Regions from separate parts of the Kitasatospora sp. NPDC001119 genome, predicted to be linked through region 3. Evidence: riboswitches for the same ligand, from Rfam matches in the RefSeq annotation. Region 3 holds a riboswitch; each other region holds the start of a gene.
What was found. A riboswitch is a leader RNA that binds a small molecule or an ion and turns the genes downstream of it on or off. The one in region 3 is predicted to bind S-adenosylmethionine.

Region 1: it holds a riboswitch for S-adenosylmethionine, as region 3 does, so the genes downstream of both, thrC (threonine synthase) here and ACWDD9_RS25650 (IclR family transcriptional regulator) in region 3, are expected to answer to the same signal.
Region 2: it holds a riboswitch for S-adenosylmethionine, as region 3 does, so the genes downstream of both, ACWDD9_RS08650 (aminotransferase class V-fold PLP-dependent enzyme) here and ACWDD9_RS25650 (IclR family transcriptional regulator) in region 3, are expected to answer to the same signal.

The regions. Positions count from the first base shown of each region.
Region 1 is NZ_JBSFKI010000022.1:4,170-10,058, reverse strand. It holds gene ACWDD9_RS25730 (cold-shock protein) at 189-392, opposite strand; gene ACWDD9_RS25725 (MoaD/ThiS family protein) at 931-1,209, opposite strand; gene thrC (threonine synthase) at 1,245-2,525, opposite strand; SAM riboswitch class I at 2,542-2,678, opposite strand; gene ACWDD9_RS25715 (glucosyl-3-phosphoglycerate synthase) at 2,790-3,827, shown strand; gene ACWDD9_RS25710 (alpha,alpha-trehalose-phosphate synthase (UDP-forming)) at 3,944-5,410, shown strand; gene otsB (trehalose-phosphatase) at 5,397-5,889, opposite strand, start outside.
Region 2 is NZ_JBSFKI010000005.1:278,142-284,030, reverse strand. It holds gene qcrA (cytochrome bc1 complex Rieske iron-sulfur subunit) at 1-532, opposite strand, end outside; gene qcrC (cytochrome bc1 complex diheme cytochrome c subunit) at 541-1,350, opposite strand; gene ctaE (aa3-type cytochrome oxidase subunit III) at 1,538-2,158, opposite strand; gene ACWDD9_RS08660 (response regulator) at 2,555-2,980, shown strand; gene trpD (anthranilate phosphoribosyltransferase) at 3,096-4,172, shown strand; SAM riboswitch class IV at 4,281-4,399, shown strand; gene ACWDD9_RS08650 (aminotransferase class V-fold PLP-dependent enzyme) at 4,451-5,833, shown strand; gene ACWDD9_RS08645 (Lrp/AsnC family transcriptional regulator) at 5,837-5,889, opposite strand, start outside.
Region 3 is NZ_JBSFKI010000021.1:172,426-178,314, forward strand. It holds gene ACWDD9_RS25640 (AfsR/SARP family transcriptional regulator) at 1-1,344, opposite strand, end outside; gene ACWDD9_RS25645 (hypothetical protein) at 1,603-2,808, shown strand; SAM riboswitch class I at 2,894-3,035, shown strand; gene ACWDD9_RS25650 (IclR family transcriptional regulator) at 3,238-3,951, shown strand; gene ACWDD9_RS25655 (threonine/serine exporter family protein) at 4,149-5,402, opposite strand; gene ACWDD9_RS25660 (NADP-dependent oxidoreductase) at 5,506-5,889, opposite strand, start outside.

The DNA of each region.
Region 1 (5,889 bases), on a different contig from region 3:
GCCAATGATTAGCACTCCGGGTGGTCGAGTGCAAGCCCAATCGACGATCCGCGAGCCGTCGCCGGAGCCCCGGCGGAGCCGCGTCGGGGAACGCCGACGGGCCCGTACGACACGCGTCGCACGGGCCCGTCGAGAAGCGAGTGGTCACCAGCCGTAGGGCCGCGCCGAGCTCCTGGAGTCGGAAGGGGTCAGACCGCCGCGCGGACCATGTCCGCCTGCGGGCCCTTCTGTCCCTGGGAGATCTCGAACTCGACCCGCTGGCCCTCCTCGAGGGTGCGGTAGCCGTCCATCTGGATCGCGCTGTAGTGGACGAAGACGTCCGCACCACCGTCGACCGCGATGAAGCCGTAGCCCTTCTCCGCGTTGAACCACTTGACGGTGCCCTGAGCCATTCCGAACTCCCCTAGTGCTGTGCTGGCCCTTCACGTGCCCGCAGGTCGCGGGCCCGGATTGGTTGAAGGCCGGCCCGGGGAACCCCCCCTGGGCGCAGCCGTGCACGCCGCAACCATCCGCGCGGAACGCCGGGCGGCCTCCGGTGAGCGGGTGATTGCGTCGACCGCCGCTGAATGTATCCGGATCGACGCCCTCTGCAACAGGGCCAACCGCCGGTAATTCCGCCAAGGCGTCAAGGGACAGGACGGATCGAATCGGAATAATCTCGGCATTCCACGCCGGACATAGCGGACGAATTACTCAAATGCCCGCGCGAATTCTGACATCTGCCTGACATGTTTCACGGTCCGCCCCCGGCGGCCGGACGCCCCCGGGCCGAGCACTGCGGGGGCCGAAAGGGAAACCCTGTTCCCAGCCGAGCCACACTCTACTCCGACTCGACCCGGAAATATTCCCGCCGGAATGCGAGCGGTCGCCCGCGCATACGGAGAACGGATTTCCGTACGCGCGGGCGACCGCGGGTTCTGCTTTGTCGGCTCAGCAGCCGCCGGCCACCGCCGGGATGATCGAGACGCTGGCGCCGTCCTTGATCTCGGTCGCCAGACCCTCGGCGAAGCGCACGTCGTCGTCGTTCACGTAGACGTTCACGAAGCGGCGCAGCTTGCCCGTGTCGTCCAGGATGCGGGCCGCGATGCCCGCGTGGTTCTTCTCCAGGTCGGCGACGACCTCGGCCAGGGTGGCACCCTCGGCGGTCACCTCGGCGGCGCCGTCGGTGTAGGTGCGCAGGATGGTGGGGATGCGGACGGTGGCGCTCATGACTCTCCTAGCGGGGGCGGGGCCTATCGGGTGGTTCAGGCGGACACGAGGCCGGCGGCGCGGAACGAGTCCAGCGTCGGGCGGATGACGGCGGTCATCCCGGAATCGGAGACGGCGTCCAGGGTCTTCAGCCCGTCGCCGGTGTTGATCGCGACGGTCTCCTTGGCCGGGTCCAGCTGCCCGGTCTCGACCAGCTTCTTCAGCACGCCGACGGTCACCCCGCCCGCGGTCTCGGCGAAGATCCCCTCGGTCCGCGCCAGCAGCCGGATCGCCGCCACGACCTCGGCGTCCGTGACGTCCTCCACCGCGCCACCGGTACGGCGGGCGATGTCCAGCACGTACGGGCCGTCGGCCGGGTTGCCGATCGCCAGCGACTTGGCGATGGTGTCCGGCTTCACCGGCTTGATCACGTCCCGGCCGGCCTTGAACGCGGCCGACACCGGCGAGCAGCCCTCCGCCTGGGCGCCGAAGACCTTGTACGGCCGGTCCTCGACCAGGCCGAGCCTGATCAGCTCCTGGAGCCCCTTGTCGATCTTCGTCAGCTGCGAGCCCGAGGCGATCGGGATCACGATCTGCTCCGGCAGCCGCCAGCCGAGCTGCTCGCAGATCTCGTACGCCAGCGTCTTGGAGCCCTCGCCGTAGTACGGCCGCAGGTTCACGTTGACGAAGCCCCAGCCCTCGCCGGCCGGGTCGCCGATCAGCTCCGAGCAGAAGCGGTTCACGTCGTCGTAGTTGCCCTCGATGCCGACCAGCTCGCCGCCGTACACCCCGGCCATGACGACCTTGCCCTGCTCCAGGTCGTGCGGGATGAACACGCAGGACCGGAACCCGGCCCGGGCCGCCGCCGCACCCACCGCGCCGGCCAGGTTGCCGGTGGAGGAGCAGGACAGCGTGGTGTAGCCGAACGCCCGGGCCGCCTCGATCGCGCACGCGACCACCCGGTCCTTGAACGAGTGCGTCGGGTTCCCGGAGTCGTCCTTGACGTGCAGCTGGGCGGTGAAACCGAGCTCCCGGCCCAGGTTGTCCGCCTTCACCAGCGGGGTCCACCCCGGGTTCAGGTTCGGCTTGGACGCCACGTCGGCCGGCACCGGCAGCAGCGGCGCGTACCGCCAGATGGAGGCCGGACCGGCCTCGATCCGCTTGCGCAGCTCCTCGGCGCCCTCGCTGCCGAACTCGTAGGCGATCTCCAGCGGGCCGAAGCACTCCAGGCACGCGAAGCTGGGGCCGAGCGGGAAGCGGGTGCCGCACTCGCGACAGGACAGCGCGGCGGCCGGGCCGAGGTCGACGGAAACGGGTGCGGCAGTGTCGATAGCCATGATGGCGAGGCCTCTCTCCTCATCTTCCCCGTGGCGCGGTCGCGACACGGGACGGAATTGGCACCTGTCCCGCCGGGGCCTGTCGACAGACAGCCGCGCGAGAAGGTTGCCGGGACGTCAACGGGCCGTTCCCTCAGTCCCTCTGGATGAGCTTGTGAAATTGTGGTGGTGCTCAACGGAGACCCCGGCGTGCAAAGGTCCGACCGCTGTACGAAGACTGTATCCGAAGGCGTCAAACCTGAACGGGACCGTCCGCCAAGCGAGATGACCCGTCCCACCGACCTCGCCGAGGAGATCTCCGTGCCCGCCGAACCGACTCCCGCGCTCCTCCCGCAGGCGGCGTCCTGGCTGCGCCGCCGCTCCTGGAGCGCGGCCGACCGGCCGGTCCGCACCCTGCTCGACGCCAAGGAGCGCACCGGTCGCACGGTCAGCGTGGTCCTCCCCGCCCTGGACGAGGAGGCCACCGTCGGCGACATCGTCCGCACCATCCGCCGCGAGCTGATGGAACGCCTCCCGCTCGTCGACGAACTCGTCGTCGTCGACTCCGGCTCCACCGACGCCACCGCCGCCGTCGCCGCCGAGGCCGGCGCCCGGGTCGAGCACCGCGACGCCGTCCTGCCCCGGCTGCCCACCGTCCCCGGCAAGGGCGAGGTGCTCTGGCGCTCGCTGCTGGTCACCCACGGCGACATCGTCTGCTTCGTCGACGCCGACCTGCGCGAGTTCGACCCGGCCTTCGTCTCCGGCATCATCGGCCCGCTGCTCACCGACGAGTCCATCCAGCTGGTCAAGGCCATGTACGACCGCCCGCTGGAGTCGGAGGGCGCCGTCCTGCCAGCCGGCGGCGGCCGGGTCACCGAACTCGTCGCCCGCCCCCTGCTCAACCTCCACTGGCCGGAACTCGCCGGTTTCGTCCAGCCGCTCGGCGGCGAGTACGCGGCCCGCCGCTCACTGCTCGAACGGCTGCCCTTCCCCACCGGCTACGGCGTCGAACTCGGCCTGCTGGTCGACGCCCTGGAGCTGGCCGGCCTGGACGCCCTCGCCCAGGTGGACGTCGGCGTCCGGCACCACCGCCACCAGGACGGCCAGGCCCTCGGCCGGATGGCCGCCACCATCTACCGGACCGCCCTGGAACGCCTCGACCGCACCCACCGCCTCAAGGCCTCCGCCGACCTCGTCCACCCCCACCTCACCCAGTTCACCCGCGACCCGGAAACCCGCGCCTTCACCGCCCACACCCACCCGGTGACCGCCCTCGAACGCCCCCCGATCCACACCCTCCCCGAGTACGCCGCCCGCCATTAGGGCCTCTCTTTCGGATCATGCCAGGCGCGCGACGTGATCCGAAAGAGAGGCCCTGGGCCCTCTCTTCGACGGGCCGCACGGGTTTGCCACGCCGACCCCACGGCAACATGCCAACCATGGGCGATCTCACGACCAACCGTTCGAGCGTGACCGGCACCGCCCCCGTCCTGGTGGCGTCCAACCGGGGACCGGTGTCCTTCAGCACCGCCGACGACGGCACGCTGACCCTGCGCCGCGGCGGCGGCGGCCTGGTCTCCGGCCTCTCCGCCATCGACGACCCGAACGCCGTCTGGGTCTGCGCCGCCCTCGACGACTCCGACCGCAGGGCCGCCGCCGAGGCACCCCACGGCCGCCTCGACCTGGCCGGCCACGAGGTCGGCGGCCAGGCCGTACGGATGCTGGACATCGACCCGCTGACCTTCGCCCGCGCCTACAACGGCGTCGCCAACTCCACCCTCTGGTTCGTCCACCACCTGCTCTACGCGACCCCCACCGCCCCCTCCTTCGACGCCGCCTTCCGCACCGAGTGGGCCGCCTACCGGGCCTACAACGAGGCCTTCGCCGAAGCCCTCGCCGCCGAGGCCGCCCCGAACGCCGCCGTCCTCGTCCAGGACTACCACCTCTCCCTGGTCCCGGCCCTGCTCCGCGAAGCCCGCCCCGACCTGCGGATCGGCCACTTCTCGCACACCCCCTGGGCCCCGCCCGAGTACTACCGGATGCTGCCCGACGACGTCGCCCGGGCCGTCCTCACCGGCATCCTCGGCGCCGACCGGGCCGGCTTCCTGACCCAGCGCTGGGCCCGCGCCTTCGCCGCCTGCTGCGAGGACCTCCTCGGCGCGACCGTCGACCACGACGCGCTCACCGTCACCGTCGACGGCCGCACCACGCGCCTCGGCGTCCACGCCCTCGGCGCCGACGCCGACTTCCTGCGCGAGCGCGCCCACCGCCCCGACGTCGACGAACGCCTCGCCGCCCTCCGCGCGGCCGTCGGCGACCGCCGCACCATCGTCCGGGTCGACCGCACCGAGCTGAGCAAGAACATCGTCCGCGGCCTCCAGGCCTACCGGCACCTGCTCCGCACCCGCCCCGAGTGGCACGACCGGGTGGTGCACATCGCCTTCGCCTACCCGTCCCGCACCGACCTCGCCGAGTACCGCGCCTACACGGCCGCCGTCCAGCGGCTGGCCGAGGAGATCGACGCCGAGTTCGCCACCCCCGCCTGGCGGCCCCTGATCCTCCACGTCGACGACGACTTCCCGCGCTCCCTCGCCGCCTACCGGCTGGCCGACGTCGCCCTGGTCAACCCCATCCGCGACGGCATGAACCTGGTCGCCAAGGAGGTCCCGGTGGTCTCCGACCACGGCTGCGCCCTCGTCCTCTCCCGCGAGGCCGGCGCCCACGCCGAACTCAAGGACGACGCCCTCACCGTCAACCCCTACGACGTCATCGCCACCGCCGAGGCCCTCCACGCCGGCCTCACCATGAGCCCGGAGGAGCGCGCCGACCGCACCAAGCGCCTGGCGGCGGCGGCCACCGCGCTCCCCCCGCAGCAGTGGTTCCTGGACCAGCTCAACGCGCTGTGAGCGCGTCCGCCAAGGCCCCCAACAGCTCCACCACGCCCTCCGGCCCGGCGACCACCAGGTCCGCCCGGTCGGCCAGCTCCCGCACCGGCGCGTCCCCCACCGCACCGGCGCAGACCAGCACCCCGGCCACGCCCTCGCCGCGCAGCTCCTCCACCGCGGCGAAGGCCGCCACGTCCCCCAGGTCGTCCCCCGCGTAGAGCACCGACCGCGCCCCCCGCTCGCGCAGGAACCCGGTCAGCGCCGCCCCCTTGTCCACCCCCGGCGGCCGCAGCTCCAGCACCAGCCGCCCGGGCTCCACCACCAGCCCGTGCCCGGCCGCCAGCTCCCCCACCGGCGCCCGCAGCAGCTCCAACGCCTCCTCCGGCGCCGCCGTCCGCCGGGTGTGCACGGCCACCGACCGCCCCTTGTCCTCCACCCACGTCCCCTCGGGCGCCCCCACCCGCTCCAGCACCCCCGGCAGCACCGCCCGCACCCGCGCC
Region 2 (5,889 bases), on a different contig from region 3:
GGTCACGGAGCAGGACCACGCCGGAGAGCGGGACCAGCGCCATGGAGCCGATCAGGGTGTTGCGGATCATCTTGCGGCGGCCGAAGCCGGACTCGGCGGCACCGGTCTTGAACTGCTCGATGACGTCGTTGCGGACCTCGTCGGAGGCCTCGATCGGGTGACGCTCGGCGGGCAGCTCGACGTCCGACATCAGCGTGCGGGCCCAGTGGACCGCACCCGCGCCGATCATGAACAGCGCGACGCCCAGGGTCAGGCCGAGCGCGAAGTTCAGCGCGCTGACGTGACCGAGCGGGAAGATGTAGACGATCTTGTCCGGGTCGATGGCCACGTACGAGGCGATGAACCCGACGGTGGCGAGCATCGAGACCACGAACATCAGCGAGACCTGGCGCTCGGCACGCGACGCGGCCTTCTCGTCGATGTCGGTGCGACGGGGCTCGTGGGCCGGCAGGCCCGGGTCGGCGAACGGGCTGCCGTGGTCGGCCACCTCGCCGGCGGAGCCGTGCGGCTCCGGGAGCTTCTCTTCTGACATGTCGTGGCTCATGACTTCTTGGCCTTGGTGGTGTGGGCGGCGACCCAGATCGCGACCGCGATGAGCGTGCCGAGGCCGAAGATCCAGCCGAACAGACCCTCGGTCACCGGACCGAGGCTGCCCAGGGTGAGACCGCCGGGGTTGGGCTCATCGTTGGTGGTGTGGCGGACGAAGGCCACGATCTGCTTCTTCTGCTCCTCGGGCATGGTGGTGTCCGGGAACGACGGCATGTTCTGCGGGCCGGTCTGCATGGCCTCGTAGATGTGCTTGGCGTCCACGCCCTCCAGCGAGGGGGCGTACTTGCCCTTGGTCAGGGCACCACCCTGGCCGGCGAAGTTGTGGCACTGGGCGCAGTTGGTGCGGAACAGCTCGCCACCCTTGGAGACGTCCTCGGGGTTGGTCGAGGTGAACTGCTCCTCCGTCGGGGTCACCGGGCCGGGACCGAGGGAGGCGACGAAGGCGGCGAGCTGGTCGATCTCCGCCTGCGAGTAGATGTTCTTCTTGCGCGGGACCTGGGCGCCGGGCTGCTGGGCCGGCATGCGGCCGGTGCCGACCTGGAAGTCGACAGCGGCGGAGCCGACGCCGACCAGGCTCGGACCGTCACTGCTGCCCTGGCCGTTCAGGCCGTGGCAGGAGGAGCAGCCCACGGCGAAGAGCTTCTTGCCCTCATCGATCGCGAGCGACTGCGCGGCGACGTCGGCCTGCGCCTTGTCGGCGGGCGCGAACGCGGCGTACAGCCCCCCGGTTGCCGCCAGGGCGAGAAGTAGGACGACCAGCGCCGCCAATGGGTGGCGCCGTCGTGCGGAGAGCTTTTTCACGGAATAACCCCGGTGTCAGGATCTGGTCGACTGGTGGGTGCACCCGGCGGCCGGTCTGGCCGGCACGAGGCTGCCTGTCTAGGGCTGCGCGCGCGGTCGGTCGGTGGGAGCGTCGGCACCGGCAGAAGCGGCCCGTCGCCGGTGAGGGCGGGGGCCGCAGCCGGTGGCCAGCGACCTGATCAGCTGGTTACTTGATCAGGTAGATGGTCGCGAACAGGCCGATCCACACGACGTCGACGAAGTGCCAGTAGTACGACACGACGATCGCGGCGGTGGCCTGCTCGTGCGTGAAGCGCTTGGCTGCGTACGTCCGTCCCAGGACCAGCAGGAAGGCGATCAGACCACCCGTCACGTGCAGCCCGTGGAAGCCGGTGGTCAGGTAGAACACCGTGCCGTACGGGTCGGAGGACAGCGACAGGCCGTCCTTCTTGACCAGCTCGGTGTACTCGAAGACCTGGCCGCCGATGAAGACCGCGCCCATGGCGAACGTGAGGATGAACCACGCCCGGAGCTTCTTCACGTCTCCGCGCTCGGCGGCGAACACGCCGAGCTGACAGGTCAGCGAGGAGAGCACCAGGATCGTGGTGTTGACCGAGGAGAAGGGCACGTTGAGGGCGTGGGCCTTCTCGGTCCAGAACTCCGGCCCCTTGACGGAGCGGAGCGTGAAGTACATCGCGAAGAGGGCCGCGAAGAACATCAACTCGGAACTGAGCCAGACGATCGTTCCGACGCTGACCATGTTCGGCCGGTTGACCGATCCGTGCGCGTGCCCGGTTTCTACTGCTGTTGCTGTCGCCACGACGGACATTATGTCGGTCCCTTATTCCGTCTTCACGTCGGGGGGTGTCCCTCGGAGTGTCCGGTGCGTGCGGTATGCCCGCTTGGGGGGCGACGGGGTGTCCGTACGGGGGGTGAGCAGCGGCGTGTCCCTTTTCTGATGGTTCCTCGGAGGAGCCTGGACCCCGTTGCCCGGCGCGCCGGTGCACGGTCGGAGTAGCCGAGGGAGGTAGGGGGGAAGGCGCCCGGGTGAGCCGTACGGGTGGACCGGGCGGGGTCGGGTGACGGGCCGTCCTCCAGGCGGGTGAGTCCGGGGCGCGGCGGCTTGGGGAGGAACGTGCGCGAGGGGGACTCGGCGGAGGGTGATCGGGAGTAGCATCCGGATCAGGCGAACGTGGTCCGGATCACACTTGAGGGAGCAGGGCCCATGGCGTACACGACCGATGAGACGCTCACCGTCCTCGTCTACAGCGACGACCGCAACACCCGCGAGCAGGTGCTGACGGCGCTCGGCCGCCGCCCTGCCGAGGACCTTCCGGAACTGTCCTACCTGGAGTGCGCGACCACCCCCGCGGTGCTCAAGGCACTGGAGAAGGGGGGAGTGGACCTCTGCGTGCTGGACGGCGAGGCCGTTCCGGCCGGCGGGCTGGGCCTCGGGCGCCAGCTCAAGGACGAGATCTACGGCTGCCCGCCGGTCCTGGTGCTGATCGGCCGGCCGCAGGACTCCTGGCTGGCCGCCTGGAGCCGGGCCGACGCCGCGATCTCCCGTCCGGTGGAGCCGGTGGCGCTGGCCGGGGCGGTCGCCACCCTGCTGCGGGACCGGCTGGCGAAGCGGACTCCGGCCGTCCGCTGAAATCCGCGCCAGGAGTAGGAAAGACAGGGGTAGAAGCGGGCGCTCCGCTCGATAGGCTGGCTCCATCCGTACGGACGTCCCCGGAGCGGGGAACCGACAACAGCTGGAGTCAGCCATGGTGAACGTGAACCCTGCGAACGGCGGTAGCGACCCCGCGCAGGTGGTCCGCACCTGGCCGGACCTCCTGGCGGCACTGTTGCAGGGGGAGGACCTCGACCGCTCGTCCACCGCGTGGGCGATGGACCGGATCATGAGCGGCGAGGCGTCCCCCGTCCAGGTGGCCGGGTTCATGATCGCGCTGCGGGCCAAGGGCGAGTCGGTCGAGGAGATCGCCGGCCTGGTCGACGCGATGTACGCGCACGCCGAGCCGCTGGAGATCCCCGGCCCGGCGGTGGACATCGTCGGCACCGGCGGGGACCGGGCGAAGACCGTCAACATCTCCACCATGTCGGCGATCGTCGCGGCGGCCGCCGGCGCCAAGGTGGTCAAGCACGGCAACCGGTCGGCCTCCTCGACCAGCGGCTCCTCGGACGTGCTGGAGAAGCTCGGGGTGGCGCTGGACCTCTCCCCCCGGCGGGTCGCCGAGGTGGCCGAGGAGGTCGGGCTGACCTTCTGCTTCGCGGCGAAGTTCCACCCCTCGATGCGGCACGCCGCCACCGCGCGGCGCGACCTCGGGGTGCCGACCGCCTTCAACATCCTCGGTCCGCTGACCAACCCGGCCAAGGTCACCGCGCACGCCATCGGCTGCTTCGACACCCGGCTGTCCGGGCTGATCGCCGGGGTGCTGGCCCGGCGGGGCGCCACCGCGCTGGTCTTCCGCGGCGACGACGGGCTGGACGAGCTGACCATCACCACGACCTCGCAGGTCTGGCTGGTGCGCGACGGGGTCGTCACCGAGTCCACCTTCGACCCGCGGGACGTGGGCATCGAGCTGGTCGGCATCGAGGCGCTGCGCGGGGCGGACGCCTCGTACAACGCCGAGGTCGCGCGGCGGCTGCTGGCCGGCGAGCACGGGCCGGTGCGGGACGCCGTCCTGCTGAACACGGCGGCGGCGCTGGTCGCGCTGGAGCTGGGCGACGCGCCGCTCACCGAGCAGCTGGCGGCCGGCATGGAGCGGGCCGCGAAGGCGATCGACTCCGGTGCCGCGCAGGACCTGCTGCGGCGCTGGTCGGAGGCCACCAGCCGGGCCTGAGGCGGTAGTTGGGGAGCCCGTGCCGGTACGCCGGTGCGGGCTCCCGTGCTGTCCGGATGCTGGATGCCCGTTTGACCACCCGGTGGACCCGGCCTAGAGTCTTCGCCAGGTCATGAGTGACAGCGCGAAGCCCCAGCTGGCTGTCCGGCAACCCTCCGTCCGTGGCGGGGTGCCCTGGGTGAGGACCGGGTCGTCACGGCAAGCCGTCCGTGCGACAAGCGCGGACGCCCGACGACTAGCACTCCCGGGGTCCCTTGCCCCAGAAGGAGTGCATCCCCATGTCTCTGGCCACCGAAATCCGCACCCCGCTCGCCGTCCTCGGCGCCGACGTCCAGGTCCCGCTCGCCAGCGGTGAGAAGGTCGGCTACGCGGCGCTCGACTACGCGGCGAGCTCGCCGGCGCTCCAGCGGGTGTGGGACGACGTCGCCGCCTACGCGCCGTACTACGGCAGCGTCCACCGCGGGGCCGGGTACCTCTCCCAGCTGTCCACCGACCTGTTCGAGCAGAGCCGCCGCACCGTCGGCGAGTTCCTCGACCTGCGCGAGGGAGACCAGGTGGTCTTCACCAGGGCCACCACCGACTCGCTCAACCTGCTGGCCTCCGCCGTCCCGGCCGGCACCCGGGTGTTCGCCTTCGAGACCGAGCACCACGCCTCGCTGCTGCCCTGGGCGCACGCCGGACTGGACGTCACCTACCTGCGGGCGCCGCGCTCGCGGGCCGAGGCGGTGGCCGCGCTGGACGCCGCGCTCGCCGAGGCGCCCGAGGGCCCCAAGCTGCTCTGCGTCACCGGCGCCTCCAACGTGACCGGTGAGCTGTGGCCGGTCGCCGAGCTGACCGCGACCGCGCACCGGCACGGCGCCCGGGTGGTGCTGGACGCCGCCCAGCTGGCGCCGCACCACCGGGTCTCGGTGCGCGAGCTGGACGTCGACTGGATCGCCTTCTCCGGCCACAAGATCTACGCGCCGTTCGGCGCCGGGGTGCTGGCCGGCCGGGCGGACTGGCTGGACGCGGCCGAGCCGTACCTGGCCGGCGGCGGGGCGACCCGGACGGTGGCCCGGGAGGCCGACGGCTCGGTGGCCGTGCAGTGGCACACCGGCCCGGCCCGGCACGAGGCCGGCTCGCCGAACGTCATCGGCGCCTACGCGATCGCCTCGGCCTGCCGGGCGCTGACCGAGGCCGGCTTCGACGGGCTGGAGGCCCGCGAGCAGCAGCTGATCGCCCGGCTGACGGCCGGGCTGGCCGAGATCCCGCAGGTCAAGGTGCTGAACCTGTTCGGCGAGGGCTCCGCCCGGGTGGGCGTGCTGTCCTTCGTCGTCCGGGACTGGAACAGCTCGCACTTCTCCGCCGCGCTGTCCGCCGAGTACGGCATCGGGGTGCGCGACGGCCTGTTCTGCGCCCACCCGCTGGTGCGCACGCTGCTGGGCGACGAGGACGAGGCACCGTCCGAGTGTGGTGCGCCCGAGCCGTCGCTGCCGGGCGAGCGCAGCCTGAACGCGATCCGGGTGAGCTTCGGCGCCGGGACGCCGGACGAGCACGTCGACCGCTTCCTGACCGCCGTCCGGGAGCTGGTCACGGAGGGCGCGGCGTGGAACTACCGCAACGAGGGCGGGCGCTGCGTCGCCACCGTGCAGGTCGAGCGGGGCCGGCGCGCCGAGGGCTGACCGCTACTCGTCCAGGCCGAGGGCGAAGGCGGCCTCCAGGTCGTGCTGGGAGTAGG
Region 3 (5,889 bases):
CAGCCGCCGGCCGTCCACCGCCGAGCGGAACAGCGCCGAGCGGGCGTCCAGCCCCTCCGGCACCGCGTCGGCCGGCACGCCGAGCGCCACCAGGAAGCCGCTGAGCACCGCCTCCGGATCGGCCGGGGTGGCGTCGGCGCCCCGCAGGTCGACGTAGAGCTGCCCGTCCGGGTAGGCCTCGCGCACCCGGTGGGCGACGTGCAGGGCCAGCGCGGTCTTGCCGACCCCGCCCATGCCGACCACGGTCGCGATCACCAGCGCCTGCTGGCCCGGTGCGCCGGGGTTTCTGTCGGGCGCCCCTCCGTGCGCCCCGCCGAGAGCCTTGCCCAGCCGTTCGACCAGGACCGATCGGCCGGTGAAGTCGGCCGCGTCGGGCGGAAGTTGGGCCGGTCTGGGGGTCGGTGTGCTGCTCCCGGCCGGGGCGGTGTTCCCGGTCGGTGCGGTGGCGGGAGCGTTCGGCGCCGCCGGTCCGGCGGGCGGGTCCGGTGCCTCGGCCCCGGGAGCGGCCGGCTCCGCCGGACCGGCGGCGGCCGGGCCCGGGACGAGCGCGACGGGGACGAGCGCGACGGAGGGTGCCGGGGCGGCGAGCGACGGGTCCCCTTCCAGGATCCGCTGGTGCAGCAGGTCCAGCTCCGCCCCGGGCGCCACCCCCAGTTCGGCCAGGAACAGCTGACGCGCGCCCCGGAACACGGCCAGCGCGTCCGCCTGCCGCCCGGCCTGGTACAGCGCCCGCATCAGCAGCCCGTACGCCCGCTCGTGCAGCGGGTGCTCGGTGGTCAGCGAGGTCAGCTCCGGGATGCACCGGGAGTAGCGCCCCAGCGCCAGGTCCAGGGCGATCCGCTCCTCCAGCAGGGTCAGCCGCAGCTCCTGGAGCCGCTGGCGCTGCCGCTGCGCGAACGGCCCGGGGATGCCGGCCAGCGGCTCGCCCTGCCACAGCTCCAGGGCCTGGTTCAGCAGGTCGCGTGCCTGCTGCGGCTCCCCGGCGGCCGCCGTGCGCTCGGCCTGCGCCGCCAGCTCCTCCGCCTGCGCCGCGTCCACCGCGTGCTTGGGCAGCACCAGCCGGTAGCCGTCCCCGACCGAGGTCAGCACGGTCGGCGCGTCCGGCGCCTCGCCGTGCAGGACCTTGCGCCACCGCCAGGCGTAGGTGCGCACCGTCGTCATCGCGGTGCCCGGCGGCTCCTCGCCCCACAGGGCGTCGATCAGGTCGGTGGCGCTCGCGCCGTGGCCGGGTCGGAGCAGCAGCACCGCCAGCATCGCCTGCTGCTGGGGGCTGCCCACCTTCAGCACGGTCGCGCCGCGCTGCGCCCGCATCAAGCCCAGCACCGAGAACCGGAAATCATCCATTCCTGCACCTGCCCGCTTCATGTGCTCGCCCCCGCCCGCACGTGCCACCCCCGAATTGGTGAGTCCCTATCAACCCACGGGACCTGGCGGGATGTCGAGAGATCGTCGACCCGGTGGTGATCCGGTGTTGATCGGCCGTCGCCACAATCGGTGATGTGGCGCCCGCAGTCGGCCCGGCCCCTCACCGCCGGACCCGCCACGTCCCCGGTCGCCCGGCCGCCGACCGGCGACCCCCACGGCTCTCGGAGGCGGACGCCCATGAACACGGACCGGAACAGCGACCTGAGCACCGGCCGGAAAGCGGATCCGAACGCGGAACCGAGTACGGCGTCGAGCACGGACCTGAGCACCGACTGGGCCACGGACCGGCAGGGCGGCCTGGACACCGACCTGCTCCACCGGCTGCTCGACGTCGACCCGGCCTGCGGACCCGTCGAACTGCTCCACCGCGCCCGGGGCGAGCGCCACCTCCCGTACCTGGTGCTCGCCGCGCTCGCCCGGGAGGACGTCCGGATGGGCGCGCACGCCCGGGACGAGCTGCGGCGCGCCCGCGACCGGGTCGAGTGTTACGCCCGGGTCGCCCGCGACCTCGCCGACGCCACCGGGGTCCGCCCGATCCGCGACCTGCCGCTGGCCGGCTACTACCCGCCCGACCTGCCCCGGCCGCTGGCCGAGCTCAGCCTCGTCAGCCCCACCGAGGCCTCGCTCTGGCAGGCCGTCAACCGGCTGGTCACCGACCACCCGGTGGAGTCCGTGGAGGTCACCCTGCTCGGCGAGCGCCCCCGGCACACCGCCGTCACCCTGCGCTGGCCGGCCGGGGACCCGCTGCTCGACCCGTGGTACCAGGTGCGGGTCGCGACCGCCGCGCTCCCCGGCGACCTCGCCACCGTCCCGGTCCGCCCCTACCTGGCCGCCGACGACCACGTCGAATGCCTGATCGCCCTCGCCGAGGAAGGGCTCGGGCGCACCTTCCTCGCGGGCGACGTGATCGACGTGGCCCGGCTCGCCGGGCAGCCCTTCGAGCCCGTCGAGACCGCCGCGGTGGTCGCCGCCTACCGGCTCGCCCCGGAGGCCGCCGCCCTCCTCGACCTCGCCGCCGAGCACGTGCCGCTCGGCGCCCTGCGGGACGTCCGCACCGTCCTGGAGGCCGAGGTCGCCCCCGAACTCCGCCGCCGGACCTCTGCCGGCACCCCGCCGTGCCACGGCACCTCGCCGCGCCACGGCACGCTGCTGCGCCGCACCGTCATCCGGCACCAGTGGGACGAGGCGCTGCTGCTCCCGGCCGGCGACGCCACCCTGCTGCTCACCCCGGTCGCCGACTACCTGCTCGGCCCCGAGGGCACCCGGCCGACGGACCGCGAGCGCACCGCCGCCCTCGCCGCCCTGCACGCCTGGGACGCGACCCTCCCCGGCAGCCCGGACGGGGCCCCGTGCACCGGCCTGTCGGGGCCGCGCCACCGCTGAGCCGGCCCCGCGGGGCGTGGCCGAGGGCGGGTCGAGGGCGGGGGGACTTGCCGACCCGCCCCGGATGTCTTGTATCGTTCCTGGCGAATCATCCAGAGGGGTGGAGGGACCGGCCCTACGAAGCCCCGGCAACTCCCCGTTCGACCCGGCGTCCGAAGTACGCGCCGTGTTGGCGGGGGCAGTGCCAACTCCGGCCTGTCGCCACTGTGGCGCGGGAAAGATGAGGAGACACGGTGCTCTCTGTGCTGTCCTTCGCCCGGGCGCTTCCCGCCCCGGTCCTTTCGCGTACCCGTCTCGTGCCCGGCGCAGGCAATCGGCCGACTTCTCCGGCCTGTCCTCGCTGACCACACCCCCCGGCTCCCCGCCAGGAGCCGCCGTGAGCAGCGCGGACCCGCTGCTTCCGGGCCTTGAGACTGGAGTACCCATCCCATGGAGAACACGAGCGGCGTCGGCGTGCTCGACAAGGTCACCTCGATCCTCGGCACCTTGGAGGCCGGGCCCGCCACCCTGGGCGGCCTCGTCGCCGCCACCGGCATGGCGCGGCCCACCGCCCACCGGCTGGCCGTCGCACTCGAACACCACCGCCTGGTCAGCCGGGACGTCCAGGGCCGGTTCATGCTCGGCCCCCGCCTCGGCGAGCTCTCGGCGGCCGCCGGCGAGGACCGGCTGCTGGCCGCGGCCGGCTCGGTCCTCGCCCAGCTGCGGGACGCCACCGGCGAGAGCGCCCAGCTCTACCGGCGGCAGGGCGAGGTCCGGATCTGCGTGGCCGCCGCCGAGCGGCTCACCGGCCTGCGCGACACCGTTCCGGTGGGCGTCACCCTCCCCATGAAGGTCGGCTCCGCCGCCCAGATCCTGCTCGCCTGGGAGGAGCCCGAGCGCCTCCACCGCGGCCTGCAGGGGGCCCGCTTCACCGCCACCGCGCTGAGCGGCGTGCGGCGCCGCGGCTGGGCCCAGTCGGTCGGCGAGCGCGAGGTCGGGGTCGCCTCCGTGGCCGCGCCCGTCCGCGGCCAGTCCAACCGGGTGGTGGCCGCCGTCACGGTCTCCGGGCCGATCGAACGGCTCAGCCGCCACCCCGGCGCCCAGCTCTCCCAGGCCGTCGTCGAGGCGGCCCACCGGCTCACCGAGGCCCTGCGGCAGCCCTGACGGGGGTTCCGAGGCTCTCGGATTCCGAGGTTCCGGGGTTCCCTGGTTACGGGTTCCGAACCTCGGGTTCCGAACCTCGGGTTCCGAGACTCCGGGCTCCGGGGCGCACCTCCGCGCGCCCCGGGGCCCGGTTGCGGCCCGTACCGGTCCCGGGTCCGGCTTGGCTCGGGCCCGGCTCAGGCCTGGTGCCGACCGGCTCAGGCCCGGTGCGGCAGGCCGGTGAGGCTGGGGCGGGGGATCCGGCTGATCACCGCGCCGATCAGTGTGCCGATCGACACCCCGAAGACCGCCGAGACGGCCGCCAGCAGCGACTGCGCCCCGTTGCCGACCTCGATCTGCGCGGTGTTCAGCAGACCGAAGGAGCCCGGCACGACGATCCAGAACGCCGGGAGGTAGAGCACCTGCCAGAGCGGACCGCCCGGCAGCCAGTGCACCAGGGTGGCCGCGACCGCGGCGGCCACGGCGCCGGCCAGGCCGCCGATCGCCGCGCCGTGCACCGACCCCACCGCCACCTGGGCGGTGACACTCACCGCGATCACCGCGACGATCCACGGGATGGCCGAGGGCGGGGTGTGGACGTTGACCACCACCCCGGCCACCGCGATCGCCAGCCCCAGCGCGATCACCCACCAGCTCGGCTTGGCCACCTGCACGTTGGCCAGCGCGGTGGACGGCATGCCGATCGCGGTCGCGGCCGCGGCCACCCCGGCGAGGAACAGCGTCAGCTGCACGGCGCCGGAGACCAGCCGAGCGGTGCCCGCGTTGGCGGCGCCGGCGGCGATCTCGGACAGCCCGGTGACCAGCAGCCCGCCCGGCAGCAGGATCGCCAGGGTGGCCACGATCGTCCGCAGCGGCCCGTCCAGCAGCGAGGCCCGCGCGAGTGCCAGGACCAGCAGCGCGACCAGGAAGCCGGCCGTGACGGGCAGCAGCGGCCGCAGGTGCGGCCGCCGCCGGGCGAGCACGGTCAGGCCCACCACGATCAGCGAGCCGAGCCCGGCGGCCAGCACGTTCGCCGCCACCGGCTGCAGGAAGATGCACACCCCGACCCCGACCGGCAGCGCCCCGAAGTCCGCCACCCACGCGGGCCAGCGGGCGGGCGCCCGCCGGATCCGGTCCAGCTCGGCGCGCGCCCGGGGCCCGTCGAGTTCGCCCGCCCGCAGCCGGTGCACCAGGTCGAGGACGTCGGCCGTCTGCTCGAACCGCAGGGTGCCGCCGAGCGGCTGGAACCTGGTGGCGCCGTCCGGGTGCAGGGCCACGAACAGCCCGTTGGTCAGCGCGGCGACCTGGACCTCAGGGGCGCCCAACGCCCGCCCCAGTCCGCGGAGTTCGTCCTCGACCTCATGGACGGGCAGGCCGCCGCCTAGCAGGGCTTCGCCCAGGTCGAGCAGGAGACGGCAGAGCGGGTCGGGCGGGGCGTCGGTGTCCCGGACCGATGGAGACTTGCTAGGCATGGCAGGTATCGTCCCACCCTGCCCGATTCGGTCTGAATCTGCCCCGGTCTGTTCGCTTCCCGAGCGCCTGCTGCTCCCGGGGCCGCCGGGGTCCGGGTGACCGCTACGGGCGGACGGTGAGGACCAGCTTGCCCGTGACCCGGCCGGTCTCGCCCTCGGCGTGGGCCTTCGCGGCCTCCGCGAGCGGGTAGGTGGCGGAGACGTGCGGGCGCAGCTGCCCGGCTTCGACGAGAGCGGCGATCGCGGCCATGCCCGCCCGGTCGTGCTCGACCAGCAGGGCCTTCGCCGTCACGCCCAGCTCGGCGGCGCGCTCGGCCACCTCGTCGATCCCCTGGGGCAGGATCGACACCAGGACGCCGCCGGGCCGGAGGGTCTCCAGGGAGCGCAGCCGGTCGTCGCCGCCGAGCGGGTCGAGGACCACGTCGATGTCGCGGGCCTCCGCCACGAAGTCGGCCGTCCGGTAGTCGATGACCTCGTCCGCGCCCAG